DNA from 2 places in the Actinoplanes sp. SE50/110 genome. Region 1 is predicted to be linked to the other one. Evidence: riboswitches for the same ligand, from Rfam matches in the RefSeq annotation. Region 1 holds a riboswitch; the other holds the start of a gene.
The links. A riboswitch is a leader RNA that binds a small molecule or an ion and turns the genes downstream of it on or off. The one in region 1 is predicted to bind thiamine pyrophosphate.
Positions count from the first base shown of each region.

Region 1 (6,979 bases):
TGGCGCTGGTGGGTCCGAACGGGGCCGGCAAGACCACCCTGATGCGGATGGTGGCCGGCGACATCCCGGCGCAGACCGGCACCGTGGCGCGGGTCGGTGGGCTGGGCGTGATGCGCCAGTTCATCGGCATGATCGGCGACGACCGGACGTTGGAGGATCTGGCGCTGTCGCTGGTCGCGCCGCCGCTGCGGGCGGCCGGTGAGCGGCTTGCGACGGCGACCGCGGCGCTCGACGAGACCGAGCGCACCCAGCTGGCCTATGCGAACGCGCTGGCCCACTGGGGTGAGGTGGGCGGCTATGACGCCGAGGTGCTGTTCGACACGGTGACCGTCGCGATCCTCGGCAGGTCGTGGGACGAGGCCCGGTCCCGGATCGTGCGCACCCTGTCCGGCGGCGAGCAGAAGCGGTTCGCCCTCGACCTGCTGCTGCGCGGCCCTGACGAGGTGCTGCTGCTCGACGAGCCGGACAACTTCCTCGACGTGCCCGCGAAACGCTGGCTGGAGCAGCGGATCCGCGAGTCGGCCAAGTCGATCCTCTACGTCTCGCACGACCGGGAGCTGCTGGCCCAGACCGCCGACCGGGTGGTCGCGGTCGAGGGTGGCGGCGCCTGGACCCATCCGGGCGGCTTCGCCTCCTGGCACGAGGCCCGGTCGAACCGGCACGAGCGGATGGAGGAGCTGCGCCGCCGCTGGGAGGAGGAGCACGAGAAACTTCGCGAGCTGGTCTTCACGCTCAAGAACAAGGCGGCCTTCAACGACGGCCTGGCCTCGCGCTACCAGGCCGCGCAGACCCGGCTGCGCAAGTTCGAGGAGGCCGGGCCGCCCCCGCTGCCGCCCAAGGAGCAGTCGGTCCGGATGAACCTGCGCGGCGGCCGTACCGGCAAACGCTCGGTCATCTGCGAGAGCCTGGAACTGGAGGATCTGACCTTCCCGTTCGACCTGGAGATCTGGTACGGCGACCGGGTCGCGGTGCTGGGTGCCAACGGCACCGGCAAGTCGCACTTCCTGCGCCTGCTCGCGGCCGGCGGCAGCGAACCCGACCTGGAGCACAAGCCGGTCGACGGCGCACCGCTCGCGCACGTCGCGCACTCCGGGGTGGCGCGGCTCGGTGCCCGGGTCCGGCCCGGCCACTTCTCGCAGACCCATGACCGGCCCGAGCTGACCGAGCGCACCCTGGTCGAGATCCTCTGGCGCGGCGACGAGCACCGGTCGGGAGTAGACCGCGCCGGCGCGATGAAGGCGCTGAGCCGCTATGAGCTCGGCGCTCAGGGCGACCAGCGGTTCGGCACCCTGTCCGGCGGCCAGCAGGCGCGGTTCCTGGTGCTGCTGCTGGAGCTGTCCGGGGCCACCCTGCTGCTGCTCGACGAGCCCACCGACAACCTGGACCTGGCCTCCGCGGAGGCGCTGGAGGAGGGCCTCAAGGCCTTCGACGGCACCGTGATAGCCGTCACCCACGACCGCTGGTTCACCCGGTCCTTCGATCGCTTCGTGCTGTTCAGGAGCGATAACGAAGTTGTCGAGGTCCCTGAACCGGTCTGGGACGTCCGCTAGTTTTCTCGTCACGGACCGGTTATGGTCCGGTTACAAGAACCCACGGGAGTCCGGGCACCGGGCTGAGAGGGGGGCTGATGCGGCCCCCGACCGTCGAACCTGATCCGGGTCATGCCGGCGCAGGGAGGAGTGCGTCATGGGCGCTGTTTCGTTCCCCCGTCTCCACGTCATCACCGACGATCTCGATGTCGTCCGGGCGGTGGCGCAGCCCGGCGTCGCGGTGCAGATCAGGGTCAAGACCAACGACTTCGCGGCGTACGCCGTAGCCCGCGAAGCCGTGCCCCGGTGCCGCACCGCGGGGGCGTTGTGCCTGGTCAACGATCGCATCGGGGTGGCTCTCGCGACCGGCGCGGACGGCGTGCACCTGGGCGCCGACGACCTGCCGGTGGCCGCCGCGCGCCGGGTGCTCGGTCCGGAGGCGGTGATCGGGGCCACCTGCCGGACACCGGAGGCGGCGCGCGCCGCGGTGGCCGACGGGGCGACCTATCTCGGGGTGGGCCCGGCCTTTCCCACCTCCACGAAGGACGGTCTGCCGCCGCCGCTCGGACCGGACGGGGTGAACGCGGTCGCCGCGGCCGTGCCGGGCATCCCGGTGGTGGCGATCGGCGGGATCACTCTGGAGCGGGTGGGGCTGCTCACGACGTACGGCGTAGCCGCGGTGAAGGCTTTCGACGGTGACCCCGCGGGCGCTGCCGCGGCCTTTCTGGCGGCCCTGCAATGAGGGTGGGAATCGTCGGCGGCGGGATGATCGGGCTCGCCACCGCGGTCGAACTGCTGCGTCGTGGCGCCGATGTCACGGTCTACGACCCGGAGCCGGACGGCTCCGCGGGGGCCTGGCACGTGGCTGCCGGAATGCTCGCGCCGGGCGGCGAATCGGTGTTCGAGTTTCCCGGACTGGAGCGGCTGCTCGCAGCGTCGAACGCATTGTGGCCGGCATTCGCGGCGTCGCTCGGTGACGTCGGCTATGACACCGCGGGAACGATCGGCGTCGCCATGACGGCCGACGATGTCGCCGAAATGGCACGCGAGTGGAAGCACCAGAAACTGACCCCGCTCACCGGATCGCGGGTGCGGGAACTGGCGCCGGCGCTGTCCCCGCGGGTGCGTGCCGGGGTCTTCGCGCCGACCGAGAAACAGGTGGATCCACGCCGGGTGGTCGCCGCGCTGCGCGGCATCCTCGGCGGGCGGATCGTCCGGGCCGACGTGCGCGATCTCTGCGAAGTGGACGCCGACGTCACGGTCGTCGCGGCCGGCTGCGGCACCGCACCGCTCACCGGGCTGCCGATCCGGCCGGTCAAAGGCCAGATGCTGCGGCTGCGCGGCGAGCCGGGGCTGCTGCGGCACGTGATCGACGGTGCGGCCGACGGCCGGCACGTCTACCTGGTGCCGCGCGCCGACGGCGAAGTCGTGGTCGGGGCGACCCAGGAGGAGCGGACCGACCGGCAGGCGACCGCCGGCGGCGTCCACGACCTGCTGCGCGCCGCCCTCGACCTGGTGCCCGGGCTGGCCGAGCACGCACTCGCCGAGGTCACCGTCGGGCACCGGCCGGGCACCCCGGACAACGCCCCGATCCTCGGCGTGCTGCGACCCGGCGTGCTGGTCGCGGCCGGGCACCACCGCAACGGCGTGCTGCTCGCCCCGATCACCGCGCGGCTGATCGCCGACCTGGTCCTCACCGGCACCACCGACCCGATCATCGACGATTTCACCCCCGGGAGGTTCGGATGCGCCTGACCGTCAACGGCCGGCACCAGACGAGAGTGGCCGGCTGCTCGGTGGCCGCGCTGGTCGCCGAGATCACCGACGCGCACCGCGGAGTCGCGGTCGCGGTGAACGGGACCGTCGTCCCCCGGTCCACGTGGGACCGGGTGGACCTGGCCGACGGGGATGCGGTCGAGGTGCTCACCGCGGCGCAGGGCGGCTGACATGGGCGATCTCCTGCCGGAGAACGGGCTGATCGTCGGCACCGGCGGCGCGAACAGCCTGGCCGCGCTCGAAGAGGCGATCGTCGCCTCGCAGACCGACCTGGTCACCGTGGCGCTGCGCCGGATCGAGGCGGCCGGTCCGGGACTGCTGCCGATGCTCGACCGGCTCCGGGTGCGGATCCTGCCCAACACGGCCGGCTGCTACACCGCCGGGGACGCGGTCAAGACCGCCCGGATGGCCCGGGAGGCGTTCGAGACCGACCTGATCAAACTGGAGGTGATCGGCGACGAGCGGACCCTGCTGCCGGACGGCGTCGAGCTGCTCCGGGCGGCCGAGACGCTGGTCGCGGACGGATTCACGGTGCTGCCCTACACCACCGACGACCCGGTCCTGGCCCGCCGGCTCGCCGACGCCGGCTGCGCCGCGGTGATGCCGGCCGGCTCGCCGATCGGCTCCGGACTGGGCATCGCCAACCCGCACCACATCGAGCTGATCCGGCAGAGCGTGGACGTGCCGGTGGTCCTCGACGCCGGCATCGGCACCGCCTCGGACGCGGTGCTGGCGATGGAGCTGGGCTGCGACGCGGTACTGATCGCCAGCGCGATCACCCGGGCCGACGAGCCGGCCGTGATGGCCACCGCGATGCGGCACGCGGTCGCCGCCGGACGACTGGCCCGGCAGGCCGGTCGCATCCCCCGTCGCTTCCACGCCGTGGCGTCCACACCGGACGAGGGGATCCCGGTGTGGTGACGCCGACCGGGCTCGTCGTGCTCACCGACCGGCGGTCCGCCGCCGGGCCGCTGGTGGAGACGGTGGCCGCGGCGGTACGCGGCGGCGCGGGCTGGGTGATCCTCCGGGAACGCGATCTGCCGTACGGCGACCGTGCCGCCCTGGCCGCGCAACTGCGCGCCGTGGTCCCGCCCGGGCGGCTGATCGTGGCCGGGCCCGATCCGCTCGGCGGTGCCGCCGTGCACCTGGCCGCCGCCGACCCACGGCCGGGCGGCGTGCCGCTGGTCGGCAGATCGTGGCACGGCACCGAGCCGGTGTCCGAGGTGGACTATGTGACGCTGTCGCCGATCTTCCCGACCGCGACCAAGCCGGGGTACGGGCCGGATCTGGGCGTGGATCGGGCCGCGCGGCTCGCCGCGGGGATGCCGTGGCTGGCGCTCGGCGGGGTCGACTCGGCGGCCCGGGCGGCGTCCTGCGCGACCGCCGGGGCCGATGGGGTCGCCGTACTCGGCGCGATCATGCGGGCCGCCAACCCGGAACGGGTCGCCCGCGTCCTGGCCGGCGCCTTCGCCGCGGCCGCCGCCGGGTCGCCCGCGGCCGCCGACCTCGGGGGTGTCCGATGACGCCGCCCGTGGTGCTGACCATCGCCGGGTCGGACTCCGGTGGGGGAGCCGGGATCCAGGCCGACCTCAAGACGTTCGCGGCCCTGGGGGCGTACGGGGTGTCGGTGCTCACCGCGATCACGGCGCAGAACACGCTCGGAGTGACCGCGATCCACCCGGTGCCGGCCGGGATCGTGGCGGCACAACTCGACGCGGTACTGACCGACTTCACCGTGGCCGCGGTCAAGGTCGGGATGATCGCCGACTCGGCGGTGGCGAAAGTGATCGCCGAGCGGGCCGCCGAACTGCCGAATCTGGTGGTCGATCCGGTGCTGGTGTCGACCTCCGGGAGCCGGCTGGGGGAGGCGGCGACGGTCCGGGTGCTCACGGCGTACGCCCGGGTCGTGACGCCGAACCGGGAAGAGGCCGCAGCCCTGGCCGGATGCCGGGCCGAGACGGTGCCGGAGATGGCCGCCGCGGCGGCCGAGATCGCCGCGACCGGGCCGCGCGCCGTGGTGGTGACCGGAAGCGATCTCGCGGTCGACGTCCTCTGGGACGCCGGCCGGATCACCGAACTGCACGGCGAGCCGGTTTCGACGCCGAACAACCACGGCTCCGGGTGCACCTTCTCGTCGGCGATCGCGGTGCGCCTGGCGATGGGCGACCCGGTGCCGGCGGCGGTCGCGGCGGCCAAGGAGTACGTGTCGGGGGCGCTGCGCGGTGGCGCCGCGTGGCGGCTGGGTGCCGGGCCCGGGCCGCTGAACCACTTCTCCGGCTGACGGATGACAAGACATCCGGCGATCAGTGCTGCCATCGGTCGCCGGTTTTATACCTATCTGGGAGGAAACATGAGGCGCAAGGTCTACGTGGAGGGCTCCCGTCCGGAGATCCGCGTCCCGTTCACCGAGGTGGTGCTGACCGGCGACAACCCGTCGGTCCGGCTCTACGACACCTCGGGCCCGGGCAGCGACCCCGAGCAGGGCCTGCCCGCACTGCGGAAACCCTGGTGGGACGGGCGAACCCAGCTCGCCGCGGCGCGGGCCGGCGACATCACGCCGGAGATGGAGTTCGTGGCGGTCCGCGAAGGAGTCGACCCCTCGCTCGTGCGCGACGAGATCGCGGCCGGGCGGGCGGTGCTACCGGCCAACCGCAACCACCCCGAGTCCGAGCCGATGATCATCGGATCGAAGTTCCTCGTGAAGGTCAACGCCAACATCGGCACCTCGGCCGTGACCTCGTCGGTCGCCGAGGAGGTGGAGAAGCTGACCTGGGCGACGCGGTGGGGCGCGGACACCGTGATGGACCTGTCCACCGGGCCGCGGATCCACGAGACCCGGGAGGCGATCGTGCGCAACTCGCCGGTGCCGATCGGGACCGTGCCGATCTACCAGGCTCTCGAGAAGGTCAACGGAGACCCGCTGAAACTCACCTGGGAGCTGTTCCGGGAGACCGTGATCGAGCAGGCCGAGCAGGGCGTGGACTACATGACCATCCACGCCGGGGTGCTGCTCGCCTATGTGCCGCTGGCCGCTGAACGGGTCACCGGCATCGTCTCCCGCGGCGGGTCGATCATGGCGGCCTGGTGCCTGGCCGAACACCGGGAGAACTTCCTCTACACCCACTTCCGGGAACTCTGCGAGATCTTCCGGGAGTACGACATCACCTTCTCGCTCGGCGACGGGCTGCGCCCCGGATCGATCGCCGACGCCAACGACGAGGCGCAGTTCGCCGAACTGCGGACGCTCGGCGAACTGACCCACATCGCCTGGGAGTACGACGTGCAGGTGATGGTCGAAGGCCCCGGCCACGTGCCGATGCACAAGATCAAGGAGAACGTGGACCTGCAGCGGGAACTCTGCGACGGCGCCCCGTTCTACACCCTCGGGCCGCTGGCCACCGACATCGCGCCCGCCTACGACCACATCACCTCGGCGATCGGCGCCGCGATGATCGGCATGTTCGGCACCGCGATGCTCTGCTATGTCACCCCGAAGGAACACCTCGGTCTGCCGAACAAGGACGACGTCAAAGCCGGCATGATCGCCTACAAGATCGCGGCCCACTCGGCGGACCTCGCCAAAGGCCACCCGGGGGCGCAGGCGTGGGACGACGCGCTGTCCCACGCCCGGTTCGACTTCCGCTGGGAAGACCAGTTCGAACTCGCCCTCGACC
Region 1 covers NZ_LT827010.1:795,174-802,152, forward strand. The annotation lists gene ACSP50_RS03585 (ABC-F family ATP-binding cassette domain-containing protein) at 1-1,550, shown strand, start outside; TPP riboswitch at 1,583-1,693, shown strand; gene ACSP50_RS03590 (thiamine phosphate synthase) at 1,687-2,271, shown strand; gene thiO (glycine oxidase ThiO) at 2,268-3,284, shown strand; gene thiS (sulfur carrier protein ThiS) at 3,275-3,475, shown strand; gene ACSP50_RS03605 (thiazole synthase) at 3,477-4,226, shown strand; gene ACSP50_RS03610 (thiamine phosphate synthase) at 4,220-4,828, shown strand; gene thiD (bifunctional hydroxymethylpyrimidine kinase/phosphomethylpyrimidine kinase) at 4,825-5,586, shown strand; gene thiC (phosphomethylpyrimidine synthase ThiC) at 5,656-6,979, shown strand, end outside.

Region 2 (6,979 bases), 690 kb from region 1:
GTCGGGGCGACCCCGCGTGTGGTCACCGAGACGTTCCACCAGTGCGGCCGCTGCTGCTCGCGGAGCGCCGGCAGCTCCCGCCCGGCCCGCTGGACCATGACGATCGACGTGGCGAGGAAGCCCTCCATCAGCGAGCGGAGAATCGGATGCTGGGCCCCGAGGTAGTAGCCGGTCAACGCGTCCACGAAGGCCACGAAGACGTCGAGGTCGATCTCATACTCGTCCGCGATCATCGGACCGATGCCGGTCGGCAGTTCCACCAGCGGTGCCACCGCCTCACCGGTGCGCGCGTAGAGCCTCGCCACCCCGTTCGACGGATTCCACAGGACCAGGTCGCCGACCTCGAAATACTGACTCACCCATCCATGATCATCGCGTCGTGGCGGGGCCGGCAAGTCAATTGCGGGAGTCGCTGTTCCGCGCGGGACGACCGCCCGGCGCATGCCGATGGGCCGGCGAATGGTTCATGTCAGGAACCTTCGCCAGGTGCGGACAACGTCCACCGGCGAGCCGGTGACCGGGTGACGAACGCGCGGTCAACCGATGATCGGCCGGAACACTCCGGAGACCACGCTCACTGCCAGGATCAGGGCGGACAGCACCACGGCCGTCACCAGCAGCACCGCGTCGGCCGCGGTGAAGCGCTGGGTCCGGGCGTACGTCCGCGGCACCCCGGAGTCGAATCCGCGCGCGTCCATCGCCACCGCCAGCCGCACGCCGCGTCGCAGCGCTCCCACCAGCAACGCGAACGCCGTCGACGCGAACGCCACCGGGTTCTTCCCGGTTTCCACTCCGCGCGCCCGTCGGGCCAGGGTCAGCATCCGCCACTCCTGCCCGAGCAGCGGCAGCAGCCGGAACGCGGCGAGCGCCCCGATCGCGAACCGGGCCGGCGCTTTCGCGTTCTGCACCAGCGCGTCGGCCAGGTCGGTCGGGTCGGTGGTGGTGAACACCGCGATCCCGGGCAGGGCCACCGCGAAGATCCGCAGGATCAGACCGGTCGCGCTCGCCAACACGCCGGTGGTCACGTCCACCCGCCCCACCGAGAACAGCAGCTCACCACCGCGGTCGGCGGCGAACAGCACCATCGCGACCAGGGTGCTGAACGCGGTCAGCAGCAGCGGCCAGATCCGCCGGGCGAGCACCCGCGCCCGCACCCCGAAGAACGGCAGTGCGATCAGTTCGACGCCGAGCGCGACGGCCGGGGTCACCGGGTCCAGCGTCGCGATCATCGGCAGGGCGAACAGCAGCGCGGCGCCGAGCTTGGCCACCGGGTTGCGGCGCGCCAGCGGCGCGCCCGGGTCGGCGATCGGCTCGAGGAGGAGGTTCACGGTCGCGGTCCGCCGATGGTGACGGTCCGATCGGCGATGGTACGGACGAATTCCTCGTCGTGCGTGACCGCCACCACGCCGTGCCCCTCGTCGCGCAGCTCGCCCAGCAACGTCACCAACTCGGTCCACGTCCGCCGGTCCTGCCCGAAGGTCGGCTCGTCGAGCACCAGCAGCCGGGGTGCGGTGGCCAGTGCGGTCGCCACGCTCAGCCGCCGAGCCTCCCCGCCGGAGAGGGTGTACGGGTTCGCCTCGGCCAGCCGCTCCAACCGCAGCCGGTGCAGCAACTCGTCGACGGTGGCCCGGATCTCGGCGGCGCCGCGGCCCAGCCGCCGGGGTCCGAGTGACAGTTCGTCGGCGACCCGGGTGGTGACGAACTGGTGCTCCGGGTTCTGGAAGACCGAGCCGATCCGCTGGGTGAGGGTTCTGGCCCGCCACCGGTGCGGCGGTTTCCGGTCACCGAACGCGCTGACCCGCCCGGTTCCCGGGGCGAGCAGCCCGCCGAGGAGCAGCGCGAGGGTGGATTTGCCGGCGCCGTTCGGCCCGGTCACCGCGAGCACTTCGCCGGCGCCCGCGGTCAGCCTCACGGCGGGCAGGCGTCCCGGCACGCCGGTCTGTTCCGCACGTACCAGATCGGAGGGAACGGTGACCGGGGCGATCCGCGACTCGACGGCGTGCCCCGGCACCCAGACGCCCTGCTCGGCCAGCTCGTCGCCGTAGGCGGCGAAGATCGCCTCAGGCGTGCCGTCGGCCCGCACCCCACCGCCCGCCTCGATCACCACGACCCGGTCCACCAGCGGCAACGCGTCGGCGACCCGGTGCTCGACGATGATCAGCGTGGTGTCCGGGCCGACCGCCTGGGCGATCGCGTCGCGGATCAGCGCGGCTCCGGCCGGGTCCAGGTTGGCGGTCGGTTCGTCGAGCAGCAGCAGGCCGGGGCGCAGCGCGAGGACCCCGGCGAGGGCCAGCCGTTGCGCCTCGCCGCCGGAGAGCGCGGCGGTGGAGCGGTCCAGCGGATACCGGAATCCGACCCGGTCCAGGGTTTCGGTGACCCGCGGCCAGATCTCGCCGGCCGGCACACCGCGGTTCTCCAGGCCGAACGCCACGTCGTCGCCGGAGCGGGCCATCACCAGCTGGGTCTGCGGGTCCTGGAAGAGGATGCCGACCCGGTCGCGGGCCTTGGGCGGTTCCAGCCCGTCGATCTCGATGCCGCCCGCGGCCTCCCCGGAATCCTCGGGCAGCAGGCCGGCCAGCGCGGCGAGCAGGGTGCTCTTGCCGGCCCCCGAAGGGCCCAGCAGCAGCACCCGCTCGCCGTGCCGGATGTGCAGGTCGAGGCCGCGCACCGCCCAGGCCCGGCGGCCCGCGTGCCGCCAGCCGAACCCGCGGAGCTGAACCTCGCTCACCGCGATTAGATCAATGCCCGCTGGCGGCCGGCCGCGAACCGGTCCAGGACGCCGGTCGGCGCGAGCGCGCGGACCAGCAGCCAGGCGCCGGCGCCGGCGATCACGGTGGCGCTGACGACGGTGATCAGCGCGTACGGGATCCGGTAGCTCCACAGGTCGTAGTCGTAGGTCCAGACGTACCAGTCGAAGACCGCGGCGACCAGGCCGGCCAGGGCGCCGGAGAGCAGCCCGGCGGGCAGGGTGAAGACCCGGTAGCGGAACAGGGCGAAGGCCAGCTCGGCGCCGAGGCCCTGGGCCGCACCCTGGATGATCACGGTGGCGCCCCACTTATTGCCGAGCAGCGCCGAGATGATCGAGGCGACCGTCTCGGTGAAGAACGCGGCGCCCGGCTTGCGGATGATCAGCGCGCTCAGCACGGCCGGCAGGAACCACATGCCGTAGAGGACGGCCTGGGCCGGCGGGAAGAACGTGAACGCGTTCTCGGTGGCGGCCCAGAGCGCGTCCCAGGCCCAGAAGATGACGCCGAACGCGACGGCGATCACCGAGGCGATCACGATGTCTATCGTGCGCCAGCGATGGGTGGATGTCATTGATACGCCTCCCAGCGGTTACCGGGAGGAGACGCACGCCGAGCCTGGCGGCCTGACGCGGCTGAAGAAAGACCGAACTTCCTGCGCTGGCATTACCCAGATCAGGTACGAGGGTCTGCGGATGATCCGCACTCTCAGCGCTGTGCGCTCCCCTGTCGGACGAAGCTCTTTCGCGGCTGCCTCGACCCGCGCGTCGCTGAAGTGGACGCACTGGTCTCCGCCGTCGCGGAAAAGCTTCGGTGCATGTGCTTCGATGACGCTAACACCAGGTCGGCGATGTAGCACAGCGAGGGAGTGATCACATGGAGGTCAAGGCCCGGGGGCTGACGTTCGAGGTGGCCGTGGGCGGTCCCGAGGACGGTCGGCCGGTTCTGCTGCTGCACGGCTTTCCGCAGGATCACCGGGAGTTCGACCCTCTGCTGCCCCGCCTGCACGAGGCCGGCCTGCGGACGTACGCGATGGACCAGCGCGGCTACTCGCCCGGCGCCCGCCCGTCCGGCGTCCCCGCCTACCGGATCGGCGAGCCGGTCGCCGACGTCCTCGGCGTCCTGGACGCGCTCGGCCTGGAGTCGGTGCACCTGGTCGGCCACGATTGGGGCGCCCAGGTCGGCTGGCTGGTCGCCGGCCGGCACCCGGACCGGGTGCGCACCCTGACCGCGATCTCCGTGCCGCACCCCCGGGCGCTGCTGCTGGCCCTGCGGGTCCGGCCGTCCCAGCAGGCCCGGCTCGCCTACTTCCAGGTCTTCCGCAGCGCCGTGGCGGAGAAGCTGCTGCTCGGCGGCGGCGCCCTGGTGATGCGCCGGATGCTGGGCGCGATCGGGCCGCGTGCCGACCTGTACGTCAAGGCGATGCGCGAGCCGGGCCGGCTGACCACCGCGCTCCACTGGTACCGCGCCTTCCGCTCCTCGGACGTCGCCGACCTCGGCGAGATCACCGTTCCGACCACGTACGTCTGGAGCGACCGGGACGGGGTGGTCGGCCTGACCGCCGCGCTGCGCACCGCCGACTGGGTGCCGGCCGACTACCAGTTGGTCGCGATGCGCGGGGTCAGCCACTGGGTGCCCGAACAGGCGCCCCGCGAACTCGGCGACGCGATCCTGGCACGCATCGGCGTTTGACCATGGGCGCGACCGGGAATCCTCGCTCACCATGGCCGCCACTCCGTCGAAGGAAACGCAGAAGCAGCGGTGGGACCGGAATTTCGCCGACCTGCTGCAGGAGCTGCGGGTGGCGCAGACCGGCGTGCAGATCCTGTTCGCGTTCCTGCTGACCCTGCCGTTCTCCAGCGGCTTCCCGAAGGCGACCGAGTTCCAGCGGGACACCTACGTGGTGGCGTTGATCAGTGCGGCGTTCGCCACCGCGCTGATCATCTCGCCGGTCGCGTTCCACCGGGCGCTGTTCCGCCAGGGCCGCAAACCGGAGCTGGTCCGGTATGCGCACCGGATGGCCAGCGCCGGCCTGGCCTGCATGCTGGTCTCGATGGTCAGCAGCGTGCTGCTGGTCACCGACTACGTGCTGCACGCCCGCTGGGCGGTGGTGCTGACGGTGCTCAGCGCCGGCTGGTTCCTCACCTTCTGGGCGATCCTGCCGGTCACCCACAAGCGCTGGGCCACCGACGACGACAAGGACGGCTTCGTCCTCGACGACGCCCCGGCCGACTCGGCTACGAGCGGCCTGCTCGACGCAGACCGAGGCGCCTGAGTTCCAGGTCGGCGAGCGCGTCGACGGCCGCCGCGTCCCCGGCCCGCCAGCTCTGCGCGATGTCCGGGCCGAGCCGGGCCAGCTCGCTCAGCGGCCGGGAGGCGAGCGCTCGCAGCGCCAGCAGGTCCCGCCCGGCCGGCAGGTCGCGGACCGCGCTCGCCGTGGTGGCCCGCCGGACCCAGCGCAGCCGCCTCGGCAGCCAGAGGAACAGGATCACGGCCAGCGGCACCGCGACCGCCATCAGCGGCAGGATCAGCGCCAGCTTGCCGACCAGGTCCTGCTGCTGCTGGCCGGCCTCGGCGATCGACCGGGCGGCGTTCGCGGCCCCGGCGAACGGTTTGGTCAGCTGATCGCCGACGATCGGCACCCGGCCCACCTTGCCGCCCGCGTCGGCCAGGTTGTCGGCGATGCCGCCGCCGGCGCTCTCCAGCTTCTGGCCGGGGACGGCCAGTTGCTGCACCAGGTCGTGAACCCAGAGAGCGGCCCGGATCCAGAGGTAGACCCAGATCACCACGAGGATGTCGGTGACGAGCTGGCGGACGGCGATGGGCATGCGGTCGGCGTAGAGCTTCACCTGTGGAGGGTCGCACTCAGCCCCGGTGCGCGCACTCCGGGCAGGTCCCGAAGATCTCCATGGTGTGTGACACGTCGACGAACCCGTGCTCGCCGGCCATCTTCTCGGCCCACGACTCGACCGCCGGGCCGAGCACCTCGACGGTCCGCCCGCAGGATCGGCACACCAGGTGGTGGTGATGCCCCTGGCTGCAGCGGCGGTACAGGTGCTCGCCGCCGGGCGGGCGCATCACGTCCACCTCGCCGGCGTCGGCCAGGCCCTGCAGCGTCCGGTACACCGTGGTCAGCCCGACCCGTTCACCCCGGTCGCGCAGCATCGCGTGCAGGTCCTGCGCACTGTGGAATCCCTCGGTCTCGGCGAGCACGGCGCTCACCGCGCTGCGCTGCTTGGTGTTGCGCTGAGCACTGTCCGGGCTCACCATCGATTCTCCCTTGCGTGGCTCACGGCGTCGGCGACGATGTGCGCGACGTGGTCGTCCACCAGGGAGTATGCGATCTCCCGGCCGCGCCGGACACCCCGCACCACGCCGGCGCCGCGCAACACCCGCAAGTGTTGCGAGATCAGCGGCTGTGCGGCGCCGAGCTCGGCGACCAGATCGTGCACGCAGCATGCGCCACCGCCCAGGCGCACCACGATGGCGATCCGGATCGGGGCGGACAGCGCCCGCAGCAGCGCGCCGGCCGCCTCGTACGACCCGTGGCCGGCGCCCTGCTCAGCCATGCAGCACCACGTCCGGCGGTTCGGCGTGGGCAGGCGCCGGGCGTCGCCGGCGGTGCCACAGCGCGCCGGCCGCGGCGGTCACCAGGAACGCGGCCAGGGCCAGCAGCACCGTGGTGGCGCCCGGCGCGGTGTCGATCTGGCCGGACAGCACCACCCCGGCGCCGGCCGCGCCGACCCCGATCAGCATGGCCACCGCCATCGTGGACCGGAACCCGCGGGTCAGCTGCTGCGCGGCCGCCACCGGCACCACCATCAGGGCGGAGACCAGGAGCAGACCGACGGTGCGCATGGCGATCGTGACGGTCACCGCGGTCGTCACCGCGAGGAGCAGGTTGAGCGTACGCACCGGCAGTCCACTGACCCGGGCATACTCCTCGTCGTTGCAGAGCGCGAACAGCGCCGGCCGGAACACCAGCATGGCGATCAGCACCGCCGCACCCAGGCCGGCGATCACCACGATGTCCTGCGGCGAGGTGGTGATCAGCGACCCGAACAGGTACTGCATCAGGCTGGCGTTGCTGGCGTCGTCGGAGAGCCCGACCAGCACCACGCCGCCCGCGATCCCGCCGTAGAACAGCAGGGCCAGCGCCAGGTCACCGGAGGTGCGGCCGCGTTCGCGGACCAGCTCCACGGCGACCGCGCCGATCACCGAGACCAGCACCGCGG
Region 2 covers NZ_LT827010.1:1,489,383-1,496,361, forward strand. The annotation lists gene ACSP50_RS06695 (DUF6086 family protein) at 1-359, opposite strand, end outside; gene ACSP50_RS06700 (energy-coupling factor transporter transmembrane protein EcfT) at 537-1,328, opposite strand; gene ACSP50_RS06705 (ABC transporter ATP-binding protein) at 1,325-2,728, opposite strand; gene ACSP50_RS06710 (ECF transporter S component) at 2,734-3,318, opposite strand; TPP riboswitch at 3,379-3,482, opposite strand; gene ACSP50_RS06715 (alpha/beta hydrolase) at 3,621-4,436, shown strand; gene ACSP50_RS06720 (DUF6328 family protein) at 4,468-5,019, shown strand; gene ACSP50_RS06725 (hypothetical protein) at 4,982-5,593, opposite strand; gene ACSP50_RS06730 (Fur family transcriptional regulator) at 5,610-6,014, opposite strand; gene ACSP50_RS06735 (helix-turn-helix transcriptional regulator) at 6,008-6,313, opposite strand; gene ACSP50_RS06740 (metal ABC transporter permease) at 6,306-6,979, opposite strand, start outside.
Region 2: it holds a riboswitch for thiamine pyrophosphate, as region 1 does, so the genes downstream of both, ACSP50_RS06710 (ECF transporter S component) here and ACSP50_RS03590 (thiamine phosphate synthase) in region 1, are expected to answer to the same signal.